Regions from separate parts of the Neorhizobium descurainiae genome, predicted to be linked through region 1. Evidence: predicted binding sites of a transcription regulator. Region 1 holds the regulator's gene; the other holds the start of a gene.

Region 1 (4,632 bases):
GGAGCACGTTCGGATTGCCGCTCTGGGTGAATTTGGCCAGCACGTTCTTCATGTCCCACGGCGCCAGGAACTGCCCCTTCTTGACGTTGATGACGCGGCCGGTCCTGGCTGCGGCGACCAGCAGATCCGTCTGGCGGGAGAGGAAGGCCGGAATCTGCAGGATGTCGACGGTCTTCGCGACGACCGCGCATTGTTCTTCCGTATGGATGTCGGTCAGCACCGGAAAGCCGAATTCCTTCTTCAGATCGGCGAAAATCTCCATGGCGCTTTCGAGCCCGATGCCGCGCTTGCCGGAAATCGAGGTGCGGTTCGCCTTGTCGAAGGAGGACTTGTAGACGAGACCGATGCCGAGCTTGCCGCAGAGCTCCCTCAGGGCACCGGCCATCATGAAGGCATGGTCGCGGCTTTCCATCTGGCAGGGGCCGGCGATCAGCGAAAGGCGCGCATCCTGCGCAAACAGCACCTTGCCCTCCCCTTCGCCGACCAAGACACGCGGATTGGCGGACACTTCCATGAGACTATTCCTCGAAACCGAACATGACGCCCTGGCCGGGCGCCGCCTGCACCAGGACACGGCCTTCCCGGCGGACGAATGCGACGTCATTAGCAGCAAGGGTGATCTCTGTCACGGCAAGATCGGCCGTCTTGAAGAGGATCGCCCGGCCCCGGAGCCCCCCGGCATCCGGCACCGGCGCGAGCGCGAATTCCGCCTCAAGGTCCCGGTCTTGCGCAATGCGGATGCGGGCATTGGCGGCGGCAAGCCTGATGACGGACGGTTCGATCTCCGCTTCCGTCATCAGCACCTGCTCCATCAGCGGCGTGAATTCGGAAGGCACCGGGGCTGAAAGAACGATCTCGCTCAAACCGGTGACCGCGTTGGCGTGGCGTTCCAGCTCGCCGCGATCGGCCGGCAGCGGGTTGATGCGCTGGGCGGAGAAGAGGAAGAAATCCGGCGTGCGATCGTCGCCCGCAAAGGCCAGCCGGAAGCTTGCCTCGGTTTGCGAACCGTCCGGCATCCTCACGCCGCGGGAGAATTCCAGCATATCGCCTGCCGAAACGCCCCTGAGCTTGAAGCGCTGGTGATCGGCGGCGGCATCGACGGTGGCAACCGCGAGCGCGGAAAAGCCCTGCCTCACCCTTGCCTTGCGGAAAGCAAGATCGCGCGCGGTGAAGACATTACCGCGCTTGGCCGCCGCAGACGCGTGACGGCGGTTGGCGATCGCCAGCGGCTCGAGATAGGCGCCGTCCGAGAGGAACACGCAGGCATTGGCCGTGCCGAACGGATGAAACGCATCGGCTGCCACAGTAAAACCAAGCTCGGAAAACCGCGAGCGCGCAAGCGCCAGCTGCGCCACCGGCAGGACGAGATGGTCGATCGATCTTGCATTCACGCGATGGCCCCCAGAATGCGGTACAGCAAAAACTACATTGGCAGCGGACCGGCTCCGCGCAAGTGGCGAGAAAAGAGATATGTGGCGTTCTTCCATGAAGAAAAAATCACCATACTTCACCAAAATTTAGGGACTTGCGGAACACATATGGAACATATAGTGTCCGTTCTGGATTTGTTTCCGACTCTCAGGGTGCCAACACATGCTCACGCGCAAACAGCAGGAATTGCTTCTGTTCATTCACGAACGCATGAAGGAATCCGGCGTGCCGCCTTCCTTCGACGAGATGAAGGATGCGCTCGACCTCGCATCGAAGTCCGGCATCCACCGGCTGATCACGGCACTCGAGGAACGCGGCTTCATCCGCCGCCTGCCGAACCGGGCGCGGGCGCTGGAAGTCATCAAGCTGCCGGAAGCCTATCAGCCGAGCCTGCAGCCACGCCGCGGCTTTTCGCCGAGCGTCATCGAAGGCAGTCTCGGCAAGACGCAGCCTGTCGCCGCCGTCCCTGCAAAGCCGGCTGCGAACGACGACGTCTCCAGCGCCACCACGGTTCCCGTCATGGGCCGCATCGCGGCGGGCGTGCCGCTCTCGGCCATCCAGAACAACACGCATGACATCGCCGTGCCGGCCGAGATGCTCGGTTCCGGCGAACACTACGCGCTGGAGGTCAAGGGCGACTCGATGATCGAGGCCGGCATTCTCGACGGCGACACGGTGATCATCCGCAACAGCAATACGGCCAATCCCGGCGATATCGTCGTGGCGCTGGTGGACGACGAGGAAGCGACGCTGAAGCGCTTCCGCCGCCGCGGCGCCTCGATCGCGCTCGAAGCCGCGAACCCGGCTTACGAGACCCGCATCTTCGGCCCCGACCGGGTGAAGATCCAGGGCAAGCTCGTCGGCCTCATCCGCCGCTATCACTGATCAGCGGCCGGAGCGCTTCCGGCAGCGCCGAGTTGAATGTCTGGCTCCGCCAGTCGTAATGGCGGTGTCGGGTCCAGGGACGGTCCCGGCCGGCCATGGCGGCATGGATCCGCCAATGGCGGATCTCCCTGGCGCCGTTGAGAAATACTTCGAGGGCGCCGGTCCTGCGCAGCGTATCGCCGTTGATCATCAGCGCGCCGGAACGGCAGCGGTCGAAGCGGGCGCGTGGCGCGATGACGAGATCGGCCGCATCGCAGGCCGCGCCGGCATAGCGACCGTCCTCTACGGACGCGACGATGACGCCTGCGGCGGTCCTTGTGGCGCACCAGATGCGGGGCGTGCAGATGAAATGGCCGGCAGGCGCCTCCCTGATGCGGGCTCGGGCGGTTTCGATTTCCTCTGCGGTCAGGTCACGCCGTTCGGCCGCCCCGGCATCCGGGGATTTCGTCCCGGAAGATTCGGCATCGGGCGACCTGTCCCTCGGCGGTGACATTTCCGGCTTTACGGGATCGCCAATGAGAAGCGCGCGCTTCCATTGGCCGTAGATGAAATCCGGCGGGCGGCTGCGGTTCGCCGCAACATTTTCTCCGTTCACCAGCGCAACCATCGTGCCGTCCTCGGAAACCAGCAGATCCGGGAGGGGTTTCGAGCGCTCCTGCCAGGAGAGCAGCAGGGCCGCGGCGAGGAACGGAATACCGACGAGCCGGAGCCTGGTTCTGAGCAGCGTCAACAGAAGAAAACCCGCGGTCGCCACCGCGAGGAACCCGGGATGCTGGCGGCCGATGCCGACGTCGCCGCCCCAGGCCGCCACGTGCTTGGCGATCGCGATCACCGCCTCCAGACCGAGCCCCATGAGCTTCAGGAAAGGCGCGTCCAGCCCGAAGGGCATCAGCAGCATGCCGATCAGCCCCATCGGCATGACCACGAAGGAGATGACCGGCATGGCGGCGAGATTGGCGGCCAGCCCGTAGGTCGCGATGCGATGAAAGTGCTCGACGGAAAAGATCGCCGTAGAGATGCCGCCGATCAGCGATGTCACGAAGATGCCGGCGGCGAAATTCCAGGAGGCCAGAACCGGCGTCACCGCAGGGTGACGGAACGGCAGCGGCTCCGGATCGCGCTTTTCCGCCCGATGTTTCCAGAGCGCGTAGCCGGCAACCAGGGCTGCGGTCGCGGCAAAGGACATCTGGAAGCTCGGGCCCAATATTTCCGAGGGCGAGATGGCGATGATGACGAGGGCGGAGAGCGCCACGTTGCGCAGGCTGATCGACGGCCGGTCGAAGAAGACCGCGACGAGCATCACCGCCATCATGATATAGGCCCGTTCCGCCGAGACCCCGAAGCCGGAAATCAGGTAATAGGCGGTCGCCATGAGAAGCGCGCCGAAAGCGGCGATCTTCTTGACTGGATAGGCCTGCGCGAAACCGGTGAAGAATGAAAGCGCGGTGCGGACGCCGACGAAAAAGATGCCGGCGGCGAGCGCCATGTTGAGCCCCGAGATCGCGACGATATGGGCAAGCCCCGAAAGGCGCAGCGCCTCGGTCGTTTCCTCGGAGATCGCCCGCCGCTCGTCCGTCACGATCGCGGCGGCGAAGGCGCCGGCGTCACCCGGCACCGCCTCGCGGATACGGGTCGCGATCGCGCTGCGCAGATCGAAAAGCCGGCTTTCGACTTCCGCAAACCAGGCGCGCGGGGGCGCCGGGCCCGCCTCTCTTTTCGGCGCGCCGTAGAAGAACCCGACGGCACCTATACCGTCGAAATAGGAGGAGAAGGCGAAATCGTTGAGCCCGGGCAGCGCCGGGCCCGACGGCGGCGAGATGCGTACCCGGCCGCCGATCGTCTCGCCGGTTTCGGCCGGCTCGTGGCGAGCCCTCGCAAGCAGCGACACCCGTTCCGGCGGACGCTTGACCTCGGGATCGGCCGTCCGTTCGACACGGACCACGTAGCGCCAGCGCCCATCCGCATCGACCTCGCGTCTTTCGACCACGCCAGCCAGCGCGGTCGTCACCGGCGAATCGAGAACGACCGTGTCCCGCCGCCAGGCTTCAAGCTCCGCCAGCATCATGCCGCCGAGAAAAAGGGCCATGCCGAGCGGAAGGAAACGCATGCCGCCGGCACGGTGCCGAGTGACGACCGCAAGCGCGGCAAAGATGCAGAAAGCCAGAAAGAACGGCCAGAAAGCCGGGTCTCGCGGCAAGGCGAACCAGCACGCGGCGCCGGCGCCGACAAGAACAGGAACGAAGAGGAAGGCATGTCCGTGCGCGGCCTCCTCCGCGAGCATCGCCGGACTGTTGCGCCAGAAGCGACGCAAGGGGC
Region 2 (4,632 bases), on a different contig from region 1:
GCCGACCCAGGCATAGGAATGCACGAAGGCCGGCACGGCGAGCGGCGCCACCGCAAGCCAGGACCAGAGCCGCGCCCCCGGCAGGTCGCTGCGCTCCGTCAGCCAGGCCAGCGAAACCGCAAGCACCGCGCAGATCGGAATGGTGAAAAGAACGAGCAGGACGGTGTTGACCATCAGGCCGCCGACCCGCTGGCGGAAGATCAGTTGAGATGCCGTCTCCCAGCCCGTCGCCACGGTCGCCCAGAGCACGAAGCCGAGCGGCAGCAGCGCCACCAGAGCCACCGTCACCGCAATGATCAGCGTCCAGGACGATGCCGCCGGCAGACGCCGCGGCACGACTGGAACGCTGGTTTCGGCGATGGAACTCATGGAAGACCCGAGAAGCATGAGACATCGCAGGTACGCCCTGCGATGTCTCCGCGCAACATGTTTTGAACCCTCTTAAAGCAGGCCGGCCGCGGTCATCATGTCGGTGACCTTGGCATTGTTGAGCGTCGAGGCTTCGACCTTCGGCGCCTGCAGGTCGGCGAGCGGCACCAGCGCCTTGTTGGAAGCCTCGCCCTTGCCGACGGCATATTCATAGGACGTGCCGTCTCGCAGCACGGCCTGACCGCCCTTGCCGGTCACCCATTTCAGGAAAGCCTGGGCCTGTTCCTTGTGCTTGGAGGAGGCAAGGATGCCGCCGCCCGAGATGGAGACGAAAGCGCCCGGATCCTCGTTCTTGAAATAATGCAGCGAGACATTGTTGCTGTTTTCACCGGTCTTCGCCTGATCGCCGAAATAGTAGTAGTGGTAGATCAGCGCGCCTTCCGTCTGGCCGGCATTGACGGCCTTCATGGCGGTCGAGTTGCCGCGGTAAGCGGTGAAGTTTTCCTTCATGCCCTTCAGCCATTCCGCCGTCGCCTCTTCCCCCTTGAGCTGCAGCAGCGCGCCGACGATCGCCTGAAAATCGGCGCCCGACGGAGACGCGGCCCAGCGGCCCTTCCATTCGGGCTTGGCCAGGTCGAGCATGGATTTCGGCAGCGTGTCCCCGGAAAGCTTCGTCTTGTCATAGGCGAACACAGTCGAACGGGCCGCGATGCCGATCCAGTGCCCGTTCGCGGGCCGGAACTGTTCCGGAACCTGGTCGAGCGTCGCCTGGTCGACCGGCTCGAAGAGACCCTTGCCGTCGACCAGCGCCATGGCGGGCGAATTTTCGGTGAGGAAGACGTCGGCTGGCGAATCGGCGCCTTCCTGGACGATCTGGTTGGCGAATTCGAGGTCGGAGCCGTTGCGCACCGTCACGACGATGCCCGTCTCTTCCGTGAAGGCATCGACCCATTCCCTGGCCAGTCCCTCGTGCTGGGCATTGTAGATCGTGATGCTGTCGGCGACCTGCGCCGAAGCCGGCGTCGAAAGGGCGAGAACGGAAAAGGCGAGCGCGGCAATGCCGGCCGGCAGAACGGATGAAGTTTTCAAGATCGCCTCCAGGACAAGATTGACGAAGCGTCATTACGAAATGGGGAGAATAGCGGTCAAGTTAAGGCAGGGCCGAAGACGTACCCAAATGCGTGAATGCAGGCGATGGGATGCGAATCAGCTATTGCTCGTTCGAACGCATCGGGAACAGACCTTCGGAAACAGGAATGGCAGCAGTCGCCTATCTGGAAAAATTGAACGACGCACAGCGGCGCGCGGTGGAGCACGGTTCGGATGTGCCGAAGGGCGGTCCGGCCGGTCCGCTGCTGGTGATAGCCGGTGCCGGCTCGGGCAAGACCAACACGCTCGCCCACCGCGTCGCGCATCTGATCGTCTCCGGCGCCGATCCGCGCCGCATCCTGCTCATGACCTTTTCAAGACGCGCGGCTTCCGAAATGGGCCGCCGCGTCGAGCGCATCTGCGCACAGGTGCTCGGCAAAAATGCAGGCATCATGACCGACGCGCTTGCCTGGGCCAGCACCTTCCACGGCATCGGCGCGCGGCTCTTGCGCATGCATGCCGCTGAAATCGGCCTCGACCCGGATTTCACCATTCACGACCGGGAGGATTCCGCCGACCTGATGAACCTCGTGCGCCACGAGCTCGGCTTCTCCAAGACGGAAAGCCGCTTTCCCACCAAGGGCACCTGTCTCGCGATCTATTCCCGCGCGGTGAATTCGGAAACGCCGCTCGATGAAGTGCTGAAGTCGCATTTCCCCTGGTGCTCCGCCTGGGAAAGAGAGCTTCGCGAACTCTTCGCATCCTACGTGGAAGCCAAGCAGGCGCAGAACGTCCTCGATTACGACGACCTGCTCCTCTACTGGGCGCAGATGATGAGCGAGCCGTCGATCGCGGGGGATGTCGGCGGGCGCTTCGATCACGTTCTCGTCGACGAATACCAGGACACCAACCGCCTGCAGTCGTCCATCCTGATGGCGATGAAGCCGGGCGGCCGAGGTCTGACGGTGGTCGGCGACGACGCCCAGTCGATCTATTCCTTCCGCGCCGCGACGATCCGCAACATCCTCGATTTTCCCGGCTCCTTCGATCCGCCGGCCGATATCGTCACGCTCGACCGCAACTACCGCTCGACCAGCACGATTCTCGCCGCCGCCAACGGCGTCATCGAGCTTGCCCGCGAGCGTTTCACCAAGAACCTCTGGACCGAGCGCCAGTCGGAAGAGCGCCCCCGCCTCGTCGCCGTCCGCGACGAAAACGAGCAGGCGAATTACATCGTCGAAAAGATCCTGGAGAACCGCGAGACGGGCATGACGCTGAAGCAACAGGCCGTGCTCTTCCGCTCCTCGCATCATTCCGGCCCGCTGGAGGTGGAGCTTACCCGCCGCAACATCCCCTTCGTGAAATATGGCGGCCTGAAGTTTCTGGACAGCGCCCATGTGAAAGACATGCTGGCGGCGCTGCGCTTTGCGCAGAACCCGCGAGACCGCGTCGCCGGCTTCAGGCTGATGCAGCTCATCCCCGGCATCGGCCCCCAGACGGCCGGAAAGATCCTCGATGCCATCGCTTCCGATCCCGAGCCTCTGGCGGCGCTTCAGGAAATCCCCGCTCCGCCGCGAACCGGTGCCGACTGGCCAGCCTTCGTCGACATGCTCGGTGCGATCCGCAGGGATGAAGGCTGGCCGTCGGAGATCGGCCTTGCCCGTGAATGGTACGAGCCGCATCTCGCCCGCATCCATGAGGACGCCGAAACGCGGAAGGCCGATCTCCTGCAGCTCGAGCAGATCGCCGCGGGCTATACGTCCCGTGAACGCTTCCTCACCGAACTGACGCTCGATCCGCCGGATGCGACAAGCGCCGAATCCGGCACGCCGCTGCTCGACGAGGATTACCTGATCCTTTCGACCATCCATTCGGCCAAGGGCCAGGAATGGCGCTCGGTCTTCCTGCTGAACTGCGTCGACGGCTGCATCCCCTCGGACCTCGGCGTCGGCTCGACCGCCGAGATCGAGGAAGAACGCCGGTTGCTCTATGTCGCGATGACCCGCGCCAAGGATTACCTCCATCTCGTCACCCCGCAGCGCTTCTTCGTGCACGGGCAGGCTTCGCAGGGCGACCGCCACGTCTATGCCGCCCGCACGCGCTTCATTCCCGCGACGCTCCTGCAGTTCTTCGAGACGACCGCGTGGCCGGTCCTCGCCCCCGTGTCGGACGCCGAACGCCAGGCCCGCCACCAAATCCGCATCGACGTCACCGCCCGCATGCGCGGCATGTGGCGGTAACAAAACTGTTCTAGTGCTTGCCCACAACTTGCCCTGAAGAGAGGACCGGAGTCGCATGGACAGTATCGAAGTCTTCGACGGGCACAATGATGCGGTTCAGTTCATGCTGGACTACAAGCCCACCGGTCGGGATTTCCTCATCCGGTCGGAGGCGGGCCATCTCGATCTTCCCCGCGCGCTCGAAGGGCACATGGTCGGCGGGTTATTTGCAATGTATGCCAGGCCGGAGCGCGAGCCGGAAAACGACCTGACGATCACCAGCGACGGATACGAGGTCCGTTATGCCGACGCCGTGCCTTTGGACCACGCCCGCCGGCAGATAGACGGCTATCTTTCCGCCATACGCGCATTGATCCGGCGTTCGAACGGCCGGATGCGCATCGCAACAAGCGTCGACGAGATCAAGGCGGCCCGGGTCGAATCCACCTTTGCCGTCGTGCTTCACATGGAAGGGGCCGAGGCGATCGATCCCGATCTCGACTATCTCCATGCCCTGCACGAAGCGGGTCTCCGATCTCTTGGAATAGTCTGGAGCCGCCCGAACATTTTCGGTCACGGCGTCCCGTTTGCCTATCCGAGGTCGCCAGACACGGGCCCCGGATTGACGGATCTCGGCAGGAATCTGGTCAGGACCTGCAACGCTCTCGGAATCATGATCGATGTTTCGCATCTGAACGAACGCGGGTTCTGGGACGTGGCGGCGTTGAGCACCGCTCCGCTCGTCGCCACCCATGCCTGCGCTCATGCCCTATGCCCATCGACCCGAAACCTCACCGACCGGCAGCTCGACGCCATTCGCGATACGGACGGGGTCATCGGTTTCAACCTCTCCGTCAACGACATCCGTGCCGACGCCCATCTCGATGAAAATACCCCGCTCGACGTCGTGGTTCGCCATATCGACTATCTCATCGAACGCGTCGGCGCGGACAGG

Evidence for each region. The regulator LexA, encoded in region 1, represses DNA repair genes until DNA is damaged. The targets are predictions, from matches to a motif close to TGTTCNNNNTGTGTTCNG.
Region 2: a site for LexA is predicted at 1,591-1,608, ahead of ACMGE0_RS02765 (ATP-dependent helicase). Genes of this name have one in related genera too.

The regions. Positions count from the first base shown of each region.
Region 1 is NZ_JBLFFK010000005.1:270,528-275,159, reverse strand. It holds gene kdsA (3-deoxy-8-phosphooctulonate synthase) at 1-514, opposite strand, end outside; gene ACMGE0_RS12445 (VOC family protein) at 519-1,391, opposite strand; gene lexA (transcriptional repressor LexA) at 1,594-2,316, shown strand; gene ACMGE0_RS12435 (ComEC/Rec2 family competence protein) at 2,297-4,632, opposite strand, start outside.
Region 2 is NZ_JBLFFK010000001.1:595,373-600,004, reverse strand. It holds gene ACMGE0_RS02775 (ABC transporter permease) at 1-387, opposite strand, end outside; gene ACMGE0_RS02770 (iron ABC transporter substrate-binding protein) at 442-1,458, opposite strand; gene ACMGE0_RS02765 (ATP-dependent helicase) at 1,626-3,698, shown strand; gene ACMGE0_RS02760 (dipeptidase) at 3,754-4,632, shown strand, end outside.